DNA from 4 places in the Mesorhizobium sp. L103C105A0 genome. Region 2 is predicted to be linked to each of the others. Evidence: predicted binding sites of a transcription regulator. Region 2 holds the regulator's gene; each other region holds the start of a gene.

The links. Region 2 encodes PhoB, which activates phosphate uptake and scavenging genes when phosphate is short. Its sites were predicted from a motif close to TGTCATNNANCTGTCAT; they were not measured.
Region 1: X727_RS150780 (ceramide glucosyltransferase) is a predicted target of PhoB. The motif match lies at 2,065-2,081, and genes of this name have one in related genera.
Region 3: X727_RS138145 (alkaline phosphatase) is a predicted target of PhoB. The motif match lies at 1,695-1,711, and genes of this name have one in related genera.
Region 4: X727_RS153040 (PhoX family phosphatase) is a predicted target of PhoB. The motif match lies at 1,830-1,846, and genes of this name have one in related genera.

Annotation. Positions count from the first base shown of each region.
Region 1 is NZ_AYXF01000004.1:55,781-59,212, forward strand. It holds gene X727_RS150785 (O-succinylhomoserine sulfhydrylase) at 1-801, shown strand, start outside; gene X727_RS150780 (ceramide glucosyltransferase) at 813-1,964, opposite strand; gene apaG (Co2+/Mg2+ efflux protein ApaG) at 2,187-2,579, shown strand; gene X727_RS150770 (Hsp33 family molecular chaperone) at 2,763-3,432, opposite strand, start outside.
Region 2 is NZ_AYXF01000011.1:95,472-98,903, forward strand. It holds gene pstB (phosphate ABC transporter ATP-binding protein PstB) at 1-168, shown strand, start outside; gene phoU (phosphate signaling complex protein PhoU) at 210-914, shown strand; gene phoB (phosphate regulon transcriptional regulator PhoB) at 931-1,620, shown strand; gene X727_RS140455 (ROK family protein) at 1,651-2,886, opposite strand; gene xylF (D-xylose ABC transporter substrate-binding protein) at 3,152-3,432, shown strand, end outside.
Region 3 is NZ_AYXF01000016.1:837-4,268, forward strand. It holds gene X727_RS138155 (TetR/AcrR family transcriptional regulator) at 1-165, opposite strand, end outside; gene X727_RS138150 (MFS transporter) at 239-1,522, shown strand; gene X727_RS138145 (alkaline phosphatase) at 1,783-3,357, shown strand; gene X727_RS138140 (hypothetical protein) at 3,405-3,432, opposite strand, start outside.
Region 4 is NZ_AYXF01000003.1:219,142-222,573, forward strand. It holds gene urtA (urea ABC transporter substrate-binding protein) at 1-1,074, opposite strand, end outside; gene X727_RS153045 (hypothetical protein) at 1,389-1,784, shown strand; gene X727_RS153040 (PhoX family phosphatase) at 1,902-3,432, shown strand, end outside.

The DNA.
Region 1 (3,432 bases), on a different contig from region 2:
GCAACGCTGGTCGACGGCACCGACATCGCCAACTGGGAAAAGGCGGTGCGGCCGAACACGAAACTGTTCTTCCTGGAAAGCCCGACCAATCCGACGCTGGAAGTGGTCGACATCGCAGCGGTGGCGGCGCTCGCCACCTCGATCGGCGCCAGGCTGATCGTCGACAATGTCTTTGCCACGCCCTTGCAGCAGAAGCCCTTGCAGCTCGGCGCCCATATCGTTGTCTACTCCGCGACCAAGCACATTGACGGCCAGGGACGCTGTCTCGGCGGCATCATCCTGTCGGACAAGAAATGGATCGACGAGAATTTGCACGACTATTTCCGCCACACCGGCCCGAGCCTGTCGCCGTTCAACGCCTGGACGCTGCTCAAGGGCCTGGAGACGCTGCCGGTTCGGGTGCGCCAGCAGACGGAAAGCGCGGCCAAGATCGCGGATTTCCTGGCAGGACGGCCGGAAATCGCCCGCGTCATCTATCCCGGCCGCGCCGACCACCCGCAGGCCGACATCGTCAAGAAGCAGATGACGGGCGGATCGACGCTGATCTGCCTCGACGTTAAGGGCGGCAAGCAGGCGGCCTTCGCCTTGCAGAACGCGCTCGACATCGTGCTGATCTCCAACAATCTCGGCGACGCCAAGAGCCTGATCACCCATCCGGCGACCACCACGCACAAGAACCTCAGCGACGAAGCTCGCGCCGAGCTTGGCATCGGGCCGGGAACGCTCAGGCTGTCGGTCGGTCTTGAGGATACGGACGATCTGCTGGAGGACGTTGCGCAGGCGCTGAAGGCCGCCGGATAGGCCGCGAGGCGTCACGCTCCCGACGAAACCTCTTCCAGTTCGGCCGTCTTGGTGCCGATGGTCATGATGTTGCCGCGCCAGTCGACGGCGCCGCTCAGCCAGCCGCGCGCCCAGATGGCGGGAAGCATCATGTCGCGCACCATCATCGCCGGGACCATGCGCAGCGACAGGTGCCAGCCCTTGGCCGCGGCCAGCGCGCATTCGGGAATGTAGGCCGCCGTCAGCACGGCCAACACCGTGGCCGGCAGGCTGATGCCGGCACTTGCGGCCGCCACCAGCGCCAACGCCAACGGCACGGCGACGCCGGTCAGGATCTCGGGTGCGAAAAACAGCGGGAAAGTGACGCGGCGCAACCGCGCCCAGCGCGCCTGGCGCGACCAGATGTCGGCAAGTCGGCGCTGCCCCAGTGGTTGCTCGAAAGGCGAGGCAACGAGATTGACGCGCAGGCCCAGTCCGTTGACCAGCTTGGTTGCAGCAGCATCCTCGGCGATCTCGGCGGCCAGCGCGCGGATACCGCCACTGGTATCGAGCATCGGCTTGTTCCACAGCATGCTCTTGCCTTGGGCAAAGCCGAGACCGAGCGCCTCGCCGGCATATTGCCAGCGCGCCTGCAGCGTGTTGAGGAACGCGCATTCGACCTCGGCCCAAAAGCCATGCGGCCGAGAGCCGATCGGCGTCGAGCAGATAAGCCCGGTATTGGTCCGCCAGGCCGCCATCAGGTGCTGGACGTAATCCCTTGGCATCAGCACGTTGGAATCCGCCAGAATAACCCAATGATAGCGCGCCGCTTCCCAGCCCTTGACGCAGTTGTTGAGCTTCGGGTTGCTGCTGACGCGGTCGTCGCCGATCAGCAGCCGGGCCGGCACGTTGGGAAACAGGACGATCGCCCTGTTTATCAGTTTGACGACGGGATCGTCGGCGTCAGCGACGCAGAAGATCAGTTCGTAGCGCGGCCAGTCGAGCGAGAAGGCTCGCTGCAGCGTCTCTTGTGTGAACGGCTCCACGCCGCGCGACGGCACGACGATCGACACCGGCGGCTGCTCGTTGGACGGCGGAGGGATGAGACGGCGCGCTTTCAGCTTCGACGATGCAAGCAGGATGCTGGCGAGATTGGAAAGAAGCAAAGCGGAGGAAGCGAAGGCGGCTGTGAGAGCTGGTTCCATCGAGATCTGGTCACTCCGGAAAGGCCGCTCGCGGCTGCTTTGTCAGTCGACAGATGGGCCTTGAGTCGCCGGCAAGGTTTGCGCACACCAACATTGTCATGTGTCACTTAAATGACATTGTTTGTCGGCACCTGCGCTTTGAGGCTGGCAGGACATGCCGCTCTGCGCGTATCAAACCGCATGGCGCGACAAATGTTCCCTGCCGCGCAACCGGAGCAGCCCATGTACCGCGCCGTCACGCGCAACATCGAAGTGCAGGTCAGACCGTTCTACCTGGAGGACCGCTCGGACCCGGCGGAGAACCGCTATGTCTGGGGCTACCAGGTGACGATCGACAACCAGTCGGACGATTTCGTGCAGCTTATGGCGCGTTACTGGCACATCACCGACGGCAGCGGCCGGGTCGAGGAAGTGCGTGGCGCCGGCGTGGTCGGCGACCAGCCTGAGCTCAATCCCGGCGACAGCTATCAATACACGTCAGGCTGCCCGCTCTCGACGCCGTCCGGCTTCATGGTCGGCCACTACACCATGCGCAACAAAAAGGGCGAGACGTTCGACGTCGCTATTCCCGCGTTTTCGCTGGATCTGCCGGGGACGCGGCGGACGGTGAATTAGGGGTTTTCTCCCCATCTCTATACGGGGAGAAATGCCCGGCAGGGCAATGAGGCGCCGCGGACTCATGAGGTTATCTTCCACGCACATGACGTAGGCTATGCGCGGCCATTCACCAAAGTTCGCGCTGCCCCTCATCCGCCCTTCGGGCACCTTCTCCCCGTGAACGGGGAGAAGGAAGAGATGCTACTGAGCTGCAAACTCCGCCGGGTCGAAGTCGTACTGCTTCGAGCAGAACTCGCAGGCGACGTGGATGCCGCCATCTTCGGTGCTGTCCTTGATCTCCTGCGCGGAAAACCCCTCGAGGATGCCGCGTATCTTGTCCCTTGAGCAGGAACATTGGTCGGCGACCGGCACGCCGCCGAAGACGCGCACGCCATGTTCGTGGAACAGCCTGTAGAGCAGCCGCTCGGCGCCGATGGTCGGGTCGATCAGCTCGGTCGGCTCGATGGTGCCGAGCAGCGCCACCAGCTCGCGCCACGAATTGTCGGCCGGCTCCTGCGTCACGTCACGCGGATCGCCGTCGCCGCCCGAAATGTCGGGCACGCGCATGCGCTCGGGCGACTGCGGCAGGAACTGCGCCAGGATACCGCCGGCGCGCCACTGCTCGCGCGCACCGCCGGGGCCGGGCGTCAGCAGCTTGGCCACCGACAGCCTGAGGTCGGTCGGGATCTGCTCCGACTGGCGGAAATAGGTGCGCGCGGCGTCTTCCAGCGTCTCGCCGTCGAGCTGGACGATGCCCTGATAGCGCTGCGTGTGCGCGCCCTGGTCGATGGTCAGCGCCAAAACGCCGCTGCCCAGCAGCGTCTGCTGCGAGGTCTGGCCTGCGGCCACCAGGGCCTCCAGCCGGTCGGCG
Region 2 (3,432 bases):
TACACGATCGTCATCGTCACCCACTCGATGCAGCAGGCGGCGCGCGTCTCGCAGCGCACGGCGATGTTCCATCTCGGCTATCTCGTCGAGGAGGGCGCCACCGACAAGATGTTCACCAACCCCGACGACAAGCGCACCCAGGACTACATTACCGGCCGCTTCGGCTGAGCCGTCCGGCGGGTGAATTTTCAGGCACGAGGACCAAGATCATGGGTGAACATACCGTCGCCTCCTTCGATGAAGAGCTCGGGCAGATCAGCAAGCTGATCCGCGACATGGGCGATCTGGCAGGCTCGATGGTCAGCGGCTCGACCAGGGCGCTGCTCAATTCGGACAATGCGCTGGCACAGCGTGTCGTTTCCGACGACGCCATCATGGATGCGCGCCAGCGCGAACTGGACGACCGCGCCATCACGCTGATCGCCAAGCGCCAGCCGATGGCCAACGATCTGCGCGCCGTGGTCGGCTCGATCCGCATGGCGGGCGACCTCGAGCGCATCGGCGACCTCGCCAAGAACATCGCCAAACGCGTCGGCACCGTGGGCTTGAGCGTCACGCCGCGCGACCTCTCGCACTCCATCGATGCCATGGCGCAACTGGTGCTGATCCAGGTGCAAGGCGTCGTCGAGGAATATGCCGCCACCGATGCGGCAGCGCTTGCAAAACTCAGGAATGACGACGAGCGCATCGACGTCAAATACACGTCCGTGTTTCGTGAGCTCTTGACCTACATGATGGAAGACCCTCGCAACATCACCGCCTGCACGCATCTCTTGTTCTGCGCCAAGAATCTTGAGCGCATCGGCGATCATGTCACCAACATCGCCGAAAATGCGTATTATGTGCTGACCGGCCAGCAATTGCCCGCCAATCGTCCGAAGCAGGACGAGACGGCGATGGCCACGCCGGCCTGATGAGGGTGAACTGCCTATGATCGCGCCACGCATCATGGTCGTGGAGGACGAGGAGCCGCTGGGCGTGCTCCTCCGCTACAACCTCGAATCCGAAGGCTATCAGGTCGAGGTGGTGACACGCGGCGACGAAGCCGAGATCCGCCTGCAGGAAAACGTGCCCGATCTCCTGGTGCTCGACTGGATGGTGCCCGCTGTTTCCGGCATCGAGCTCTGCCGGCGGCTTAGAGTGCGGCCCGAAACCGAGCGGCTGCCGATCATCATGCTGACCGCGCGCGGTGAGGAAAGCGATCGCGTGCGCGGCCTGTCCACCGGTGCCGACGACTATCTGGTCAAGCCATTCTCGACGCCGGAGTTCATGGCGCGCGTGAAGGCGCTGCTGCGCCGGGCCAAGCCGGAAGTGCTGTCGAGCGTGCTCAAGGTCGGCGACATCGTGCTCGATCGAGAATCGCACCGGGTCTACCGCAAGAAGAGCGAGATCAGGCTCGGACCGACCGAGTTCCGGCTGCTCGAATTCATGATGCGCCATCCCGGCCGCGTGTTCTCGCGCAGCCAACTGCTCGACAATGTCTGGGGCGAGACGATCTATATAGACGAGCGAACCGTCGACGTCCATGTCGGGCGCTTACGCAAAGCGGTCAACAACGGCCGCATGCCGGATGTCATCCGTACCATTCGCGGCGCCGGCTACGCGATCAGGGAAGATTAGGATGCTGCGCGTCGCGCCGTTGCCGGCCATTCAGGCGACATGCTTGCCGGATTTGGCCTGAATGCCCGGCGCGAAAATCTCCTGATCGACGAAGCCGAGCGCGCGCATGGCACAGCCTTCGCGGATCAGCGGCAGCTCGTTGGGCTCGGTGTCGAAGGAGATCGATTTCGAGTGCTGGCCGCCGGCGGTCTGGGCGATCGCTTCGCGCAATGCCGGTTCGATCAGGTCGAAGGCGGCGGCGCTGACGCCTACCATGGCGACGGGTGCCGGATCGATCAGCGCAAACAGGCTGCCGAGGCCGAAGCCGAGCGCCTCGCCGGCCCTGCGATAGGCTTCGCGCTCCGGGCCGTCGGTTTCGCGGGCGCGCGCGGCGAGTGCGCGCATATCAGCGTCGCCGATATCGACCGGCTCGGCATCCTCGCCCATCATTTTGGCGCTGCGCCAGATGGCGTAGTTTCCGGCATAGGCTTCCACGCAGCCGCGCCGCCCGCAGCGGCAGAGCGCGCCGCCCGGACGGTGGATCATGTGGCCGAACTCGCCGCCCGAGGAATGGGTGCCGGTGAACAGTTCGCCTTTCAGCACCAGGCCCATGCCGATGCCGTGCGATAAGAGGATGGCGATAAAATTGTCGCGGTAGCGCTCGGGCTGGCGCCATTGCAGCGCCACCGCCATCATGTTGCAATCGTTCTCCATGGTGGCAGGAATGCCGAATTCCGCTTCCAACATGTCGGCGAAGGCAATGTCGGTCAGTGGCGTGATCGGCGACCACAGCATGGCGCGCGCCTGCGAATCGGTGATGCCCTGGATGCCCATGGCAATGCGGGCGATGCTCTGGACATCGAGGTCGGGATCCTCAAGCCGCCGCCGGACGATTGCTACGCATTCGCCAATCAGCTCGTCGCGCGGCTTGGTCAGCGTGTCCAGCCGGCGCTGTTCCTCGGCGACGACGTGGCCGGCATAGTCGATGACGGTGACGGACAGGAAATTGAGCGACAGCACGACGGTCATCACCGCCGCCGCTTCCGGGTTGAGACCAAGGCCCACCTGCGGCCGGCCGCGTTTCAGTGCGCCGGTCTCGCCAGGTTTGCCTTCAATCAGGATGCCTTCTTGAATCAGATCAGACGAGATTGCCGATATGGTCGAGTGGCTGAGGCCGGTGGTCGCCGCAATCTCGGTCCGCGACGGCTGGCCGGCCCGGCGCACGGCTGAAATCACCATCGCACGGTTGCGACGGCGCAGATCGTCGTGGCGGATTCCAACCGACATTTGTTTCCTCCCGGCCTCCTCGCGCCTCATGATAGTGACGGCGTTCGACGGCACCAGCCAAATATTGGCAGACGCCGGCAGCCCTGTCATTGTTTATTGCGGACCTCGAAAAAATTCGGCACGGCCATCAGAATCCATCAGAATCGATGTTGACAGCGCGTTATCATTGAACCAGTATTTTTTCGAGGCTCGAAAAAATAGCGCCTCTGTGTGCCGGCCCTCGGGCCAGTTTTGTCGCGCCGCACGCGGCGCAGGGAGGATTATGATGAACAGATTTGCAGCCGCCATGCTGGCGGGTGTCGCCATGTCGCTGGCGCTGATGTCGGTCGCGCAGGCGAAGGACAAGGTCATCGGCGTGTCGTGGTCGAACTTCCAGGAAGAGCGCTGGAAGACCGACGAGGCGGCGATGAAAACGGCGATAGAGGCTGCCGGCGACAAGTACATTTCCGCCGACGCGCAGTCCAATCCCGGCAAGCAGCTGACCGACGTCGAAAGCCTGATCTCGCAGGGCGCCAACTCGCTGATCATCCTGGCGCAGGACGCCTC
Region 3 (3,432 bases), on a different contig from region 2:
CTTGGTGACGCCGGCGCGCTTGACGATCTCGTCGACGCCGATCGCCCGGATGCCGCGGCGGTAGAACAGGTCGTACGCCACGTCGAGGATTTTCTTGGCAGCCTTGGGCGGTGCCACTGCATGACCGTCCTTGATGGTCAGTTCAAAATTTTTGTCCGTTGGCATGGTATGACTCGATTGACGTGTTACCGATCGGTACGTATACAGGTCCTCACCCTGCAACGTACCGGTCAGTAACATGATAGCTCAATCCCGTCCGTTTGGCCAGCGCTACGCTTTCGTCGTGGTTGGCGTCATCTTCCTCTGCCTGTTGATCGCGGCCGGGCTTCGTTCCGCACCCTCGGTGATGATGCTGCCGTTGGATAAAAGCTTCGGCTGGGGGCGCGATACGGTTTCGATTGCCGCCGCGATCGGCATCTTCCTTTACGGCCTGACCGGGCCGTTTGCCGCCGCATTGATGGAGCGTATCGGCTTGCGCCGCACGCTGCTTGCCTCGCTTGTGATCATGTCGGGCTCGACCGCGCTCAGCCTGCTGATGACCGAGCCATGGCACCTGTTCCTCACCTGGGGCGTGTTTTCCGGCATCGGCTCCGGCGCGGTCGCCACCGTGCTCGGCGCCACCATCGTCAACCGCTGGTTCAAGACCAATCGCGGCTTGGTGATGGGGCTGATGTCGGCCTCCAGCGCCACCGGCCTCTTGGTGTTCCTGCCGCTGCTGGCATCGCTCGCCCAGTCGGGCGGCTGGCAGCCCGTCGCTACCGCCGTCTCGATCGCCACCGCCTGTCTTCTGCCGCTGGTCTGGCTGTTGGTTCCGGAGCGTCCCGCTTCGATCGGCATGGTGCGCTATGGCGCCGGGGCCGATGACGTGCCGCCGGTATCGCCGGCATCGCAAGGCAATTTCCTGGCGCATACGCTCAACACGCTGCGCCGCGCTGCCGGCACCCGCGTCTTCTGGTATCTGTTCGCCACCTTCTTCATCTGCGGCTTCACCACCAACGGGCTGGTCGGCACGCATCTGATCTCCTTCTGCGGCGATATGGGCATCCCCGAGGTACAGGCCGCGGGCCTGCTGTCGCTTATGGGCATTTTCGACCTGATCGGGACGACGCTCTCGGGCTGGCTCACCGACCGTTTCGACCCGCGCAAGCTGCTCGGCGTCTACTACGGCATTCGCGGTCTGGCGCTGATCTATCTGCCCTATTCCGGCTTCTCGGCGACCAGCCTGATCATCTTCGCCGTGCTCTACGGTCTCGACTGGATCGCCACCGTGCCGCCGACGCTCAGGCTCGCCAACGAGGCCTTCGGTGACCGCAGCGGCCCGATCGTGTTCGGCTGGATCGTAGCCGGCCACCAAGTCGGCGCCGCCACCGCCGCCGCCTTCGGCGGCACCATGCGCGAACTGCAGGGCAATTACGAACTGGCTTTCCTGATCGCCGGCATGACGGCGATCGTGGCTGCGTGTCTGTCGCTGCTGATCAATACGAGCAGGCCGGCTTTCGATCCGGAGCCGCAAGCGGCGTAAGGCGCGGTACTAATCTCCCCCCTCAGGGGGGAGATGGCCGCGAAGCGGCCAGAGGGGGTCCGTGCGACCGGACTCAGCCTCTTGCGCAGAGGTCGGCGCTCCAAGCGAGGCGACCCCCTTCTGTCGCCTTCGGCGACATCTCCCCCCTCAAGGGCGGAGATCACCTGTCGATTGTTATCAAAGTTTCATCTTCCCGAGATGTGGCTGAAACATTGAAGCTGGAGCTTGCTGGCACCGTTCGAAGCCATCAGGAGACAGCCATGAACAAGATCTCGTTGACCCGCCGCGCTTTCGTCACCTCTGCCAGCGCCGCCGGTCTGCTCGGCGCATCGGGGCTCGCTTTGCCCTATTATTCGCGCGCCAGCCAGCGCCCGGCCTTCACCCATGGCGTCCAGTCCGGCGATGTCGATGCCTCGAGCGGCATGGTGTGGACGCGCACCGACCGGCCTTCGCGCGTCATGTTCGAAGTGTCGTCGACGGAAAACTTCGCCAATGCGACGCGGCTGGCGCCGCTCGATACCTCGCCGGCCAGCGACTTCACGGTCAAGCGCCTGCTTACCGACCTCGCCTCCGACCAGGATATCTTCTACCGGATGACTGCCGCCGACCTGTCGGATATCAACGCCGTTTCCGAACCGATCGTCGGCCGTTTCCGCACAGCACCCGCCTCGAAGCGCGACATAAAATTCGCCTGGTCGGGCGACACGGCCGGCCAGGGCTGGGGAATCGATGAGACCGGCATGAAAACCTACGCCACCATCGCCAGGCACACGCCGGATTTCTTCCTGCATTCCGGCGACACCATCTATGCCGATGGCGCCATGAAGGACGAGGTAGACCTGCCTGGCGGCGGCAAGTGGAAAAACGTCGTCCTGATCGACGGCAAGCGCAAGGTGGCCGAGACGCTGGATGAGTACCGCGACCAGTGGAAATACAACATGATGGACAAAAACGTTCTGGCCTTGAGCGCCATCTGCCCGACCTTCTACCAGTGGGACGATCACGAGGTGCTGAACAACTGGTCGGATTCGAAGAATCTCGGCGCCGACAGCCGCTACACCGAAAAATCCATCCATGTGCTCGCGGCGCGTGCGGCGCGCGCCTTCCATGAGATGACGACGATCCGCTACGAGCCGTCCGAGCCCGGCCGCGTCTACCGCAAGATCGCGCATGGGCCGCTGCTCGACGTGTTCTTCCTCGACATGCGCTCCTATCGCGGCCCGAACGGCCCCGACATGCAGGAGGACATGACGCCGCAGTCACGCATGCTGGGCGTACAGCAGACGAAATGGCTGAAGCGCGAGCTGACGAATTCCAGGGCGACCTGGAAGATCATTGCCGCCGACATGCCGCTCGGCCTCGTCGTCTGGGACGACGGCGCCAAGAAGGTCGGCGCGGAAGCCATCAGCAATGGCGACAATGGCCTGCCCAAAGGCCGCGAGCTCGAGATCGCCGACCTGTTGCGCTACATCAAGACTGCCGGCATCACCAACACGGTCTGGTTGACCGCCGATGTCCACTACACGGCGGCGCACTATTACAACCCCGACAAGGCGCGGTTCCAGGATTTCAATCCTTTCTGGGAATTCGTCTCGGGCCCGATCCACGCCGGTACCTTCGGTCCCAATGATTTCGACATGACCTTCGGCCCGGAGCTGAAATTCATCAAGGCGCCGACCACCGAACAGGGCCAGAACCTGCCACCCTCGGCCGGCCTGCAGTTCTTTGGCCTGGTGGACATTTCAGGGGCGACAGAGCAGCTGACCGTGCGGCTGATGGATCGCGACGACATCGAGCTTTACAAGGTGACGCTCGATCCGGTGCGGTCGGCGTAAGCCTTTGGGTCGGTGCGAAGGATCGCTATGCCTGGAATGGGCAGCCGTCAGTCCGGGTAGCAAACCGTCGGAATC
Region 4 (3,432 bases), on a different contig from region 2:
GGTGAGGTTCGGCACGGACACGCCGACCATGGCGTCGATGACCTTGTCGGGATCGGTAGTGCCAGCCTTTTCGACCGCCTTCACCCACATGTTGAAGCCGATATAGTGAGCTTCCATCGGGTCGTTGGTGGTGCGCTTGTCATTCTTGATGAACTTGTGCCAGTCGGCGATGAACTTCTTGTTTTCGGGTGTGTCGACGCTCTCGAAATAGTTCCAGGCAGCGAGATGGCCGACCAGCGGCGCGGTATCGAGACCGGCCAGTTCTTCCTCACCGACCGAAAAGGCCATGACCGGGATGTCCTCGGCCTTGATGCCCTGGTTGCCGAGTTCCTTGTAGAACGGAACGTTGGCGTCGCCATTGACGGTCGAGACGACGGCGGTCTTCTTGCCGGCCGAGCCGAATTTCTTGATTGCGGAGACTTCGGTCTGCCAGTCGGAGAAGCCGAACGGCGTGTAGTTGACCATGATGTCTTCGGCGGCGACGCCCTTGGCCTTCAGATAGGCCTCGAGGATTTTGTTGGTGGTTCGGGGATAGACGTAGTCGGTGCCTTCCAGCACCCAGCGCTTCACCGAGCCACCGTCCTCGCTCATGAGATAATCGACGGCAGGAATCGCCTGCTGGTTCGGGGCGGCGCCGGTGTAGAACACGTTGCGCTCGCTTTCCTCGCCCTCATACTGGACGGGGTAGAACAGGATGTTGTCGAGTTCCGAGAACACCGGCAACACCGATTTGCGCGACACCGAGGTCCAGCAGCCGAACACGGCGGCGACCTTGTCCTTCGAGATCAGCTCGCGCGCCTTTTCGGCGAAGAGCGGCCAGTTGGAGGCCGGATCGACAACGACCGCCTCGAGCTTCTTGCCGAGCAGACCGCCCTTGGCATTCTGCTCTTCGATGAGCATCAGCATGGCGTCTTTCAGCGTCGTCTCCGAAATCGCCATGGTCCCCGACAGCGAATGCAGAATGCCGACCTTGATCGTGTCTTCGGCGGCCTTGGCCGGAGACGACATCGACAGGCCGGCGGCGATCACGCCCGCCGAAAACATTTTTGTTATTGTGGAGAAATTACCCCTCATACCGAAGACTCCCAAGCTGTTTGATTGCACCGCGACAATGCAAAGCAACTGCCGTGCCAAACGCGAAGGCGCCGCTCATAAAGATGGAATAGCCGAGCGTTATCAGCCGGTTGGTATATTAGCCTGGAGAAACAACAAAGGCAGCCGGTAAAAATTGATTGAGGCAAATTTGCGCAGCGCACACGACTTTTGCCTAATTTTCGCCCAATTGAGACAAATGCCTAGTTTTTGATCTCCGGCCGTGGTTTCCGGGCGAACAATGTTGCGGCACCGCGCAAAAATAGGGCAAGCTCGCCCTTCAAAAGAGAGACGTCATGACATCTCGCATCTCACGCATTTCCTGCATCCTGCTGCTGATGGCAACGAGCGGCGCCGCGCGCGCCGATTTCAGCGAGGGCAAGCTTCCGGACGGCACCTATCATTGCGAGGTCTACCTGCTCGGCGCCTTCCTCAACCTCGGCGACATCACCATCAAGGGCAATGTCTATACCGGCCCGGTGACATTCGGCACCGGGACGCAAGGCTACAACTATCAGATGAATGCCAATGGCGAGATAACCTGGCTCGGGCCGCTGGGCGGCTATACCACCGGTGGCAACTCCGTCTCCATGACACAGGCAACACTGGACGGCGAGACCGCCCCGTCATTCGACATCATTCTGAAGCAGCCCGACGGCGCCTTCACCGCCTCGACCTGCACCAAGGGCTGAGCGATGCGTAGTGCCGCGCCCAGTTGCGGCAAAACCTTCCTCCTATGTCATGTGAATGTTGCCTAAGCAGACTAGGGCAACGGTGCGCCGTAACATCCACCCTGAGAGGCAGACACCATGGCCAATACACCGTCTTCATCCTCCCCCGTCATCCGCGAAATCATTGCCGAGCGCGTCTCGCGCCGGTCTCTTTTGAAAGGCAGCCTCGCCTCCGGCGCGCTGATTGCCGGCGGCAGCTTTGTCGGCTCCTTGTTTGCCGGCGAAACGCATGCCGCCGCAGCGCAGTCGACGCTCGGCTTTCCCGAGCTGAAGCGGGTCTACGACAAGACCCATGCCGCCGCCGAAGGCTATGAGACGACCATCGTCGCGCGCTGGGGCGATCCGCTTGCAGCTGGCCTCGCCGAATTCGACGGCAACAAGGTCGCGGCGGAGGAACAGGAAAAGCGCTTCGGCTACAATTGCGACTACATCGCCTTCATGCCGCTGCCGAAGGGCACGGTGAATTCTGATCATGGCCTGCTCTGCGTCAACAACGAATACATCTCGCCCAATGTGATGTTTCCGGGGATGACCGAGGGCGATGCCGGCAAGACGATGACCAAGGAACAGGTCGATCTCGGCATGGCCGCGATGGGCCATTCGATCGTCGAGGTGCAATTGAAGGACGGCAAGTGGGAAACCGTAGCCGACAGTCCGCTGAACCGCCGCATCACCGCCAACACCGAAATGACCGTTTCCGGACCGGTTGCCGGCCATGCGCTGATGAAGACCTCGGCCGACGCGACTGGCACCAAAGTGCTCGGCACCAGCTACAACTGCAGCGGCGGTTTCACCCCCTGGGGTACGGTGCTGACCTGCGAGGAAGGCGTGTCCGACATTTTCGGCGGCGACCCGAAAAAGGCGCCGACTGCCGACCTGCTCGACCGTTACGGCTTCGACGGCTCCGACATCTATGGCCGCGGCCGCTTCCATGACCGCTTCAACCTCGACAAGGAACCGAACGAGGCCAACCGCTTCGACTGGGTGGTCGAGATCGACCCTTACGATCCTCAGTCCAGGCCGGTGAAGCGCACGGCACTTGGCCGCATGTCGCATGAGGCCTCGACCGTGGTCCTCAACAAGGACGGCCGCGTTGTCGTCTATATGGGTGACGACGACTATTTCGAATATATGTACCGCTTCGTCTCGGCCAAGGCCTATGACAAGGCCAACCCGGCCTCCGGCGCCGATCTGCTCGACGATGGCGTGCTGTCGGTCGCCCGCTTCGATGCCGATGGCTCGATGACGTGGCTGCCGTTGGTGCACGGCCAGGGCAAGCTTACCGTCGAGAACGGTTTTGCCGACCAGGCCGAGGTGCTGTTGAAGACGCGGTTTGCGGCAGATGCGCTCGGCGCCACGCCGATGGACCGGCCCGAGGACATCGAGACCAATCCGGTGACCGGCCGCGTCTATGCGGTGATGACCAAGAACAAGAAGCGCGACCAGTCAAAGGTCAATCCGGCCAACACGCGGCCGGAAAATCTCTGGGGCCATATTGTCGAACTGATCCCGCCCGGCGGCCGCGGCGCGGACGCCGACCACACGGCCGAAAACTATGCCTGGGACCTGTTCGTGCTCTGCGGCAATCCCAGGGATGCCAAGGTCGGCG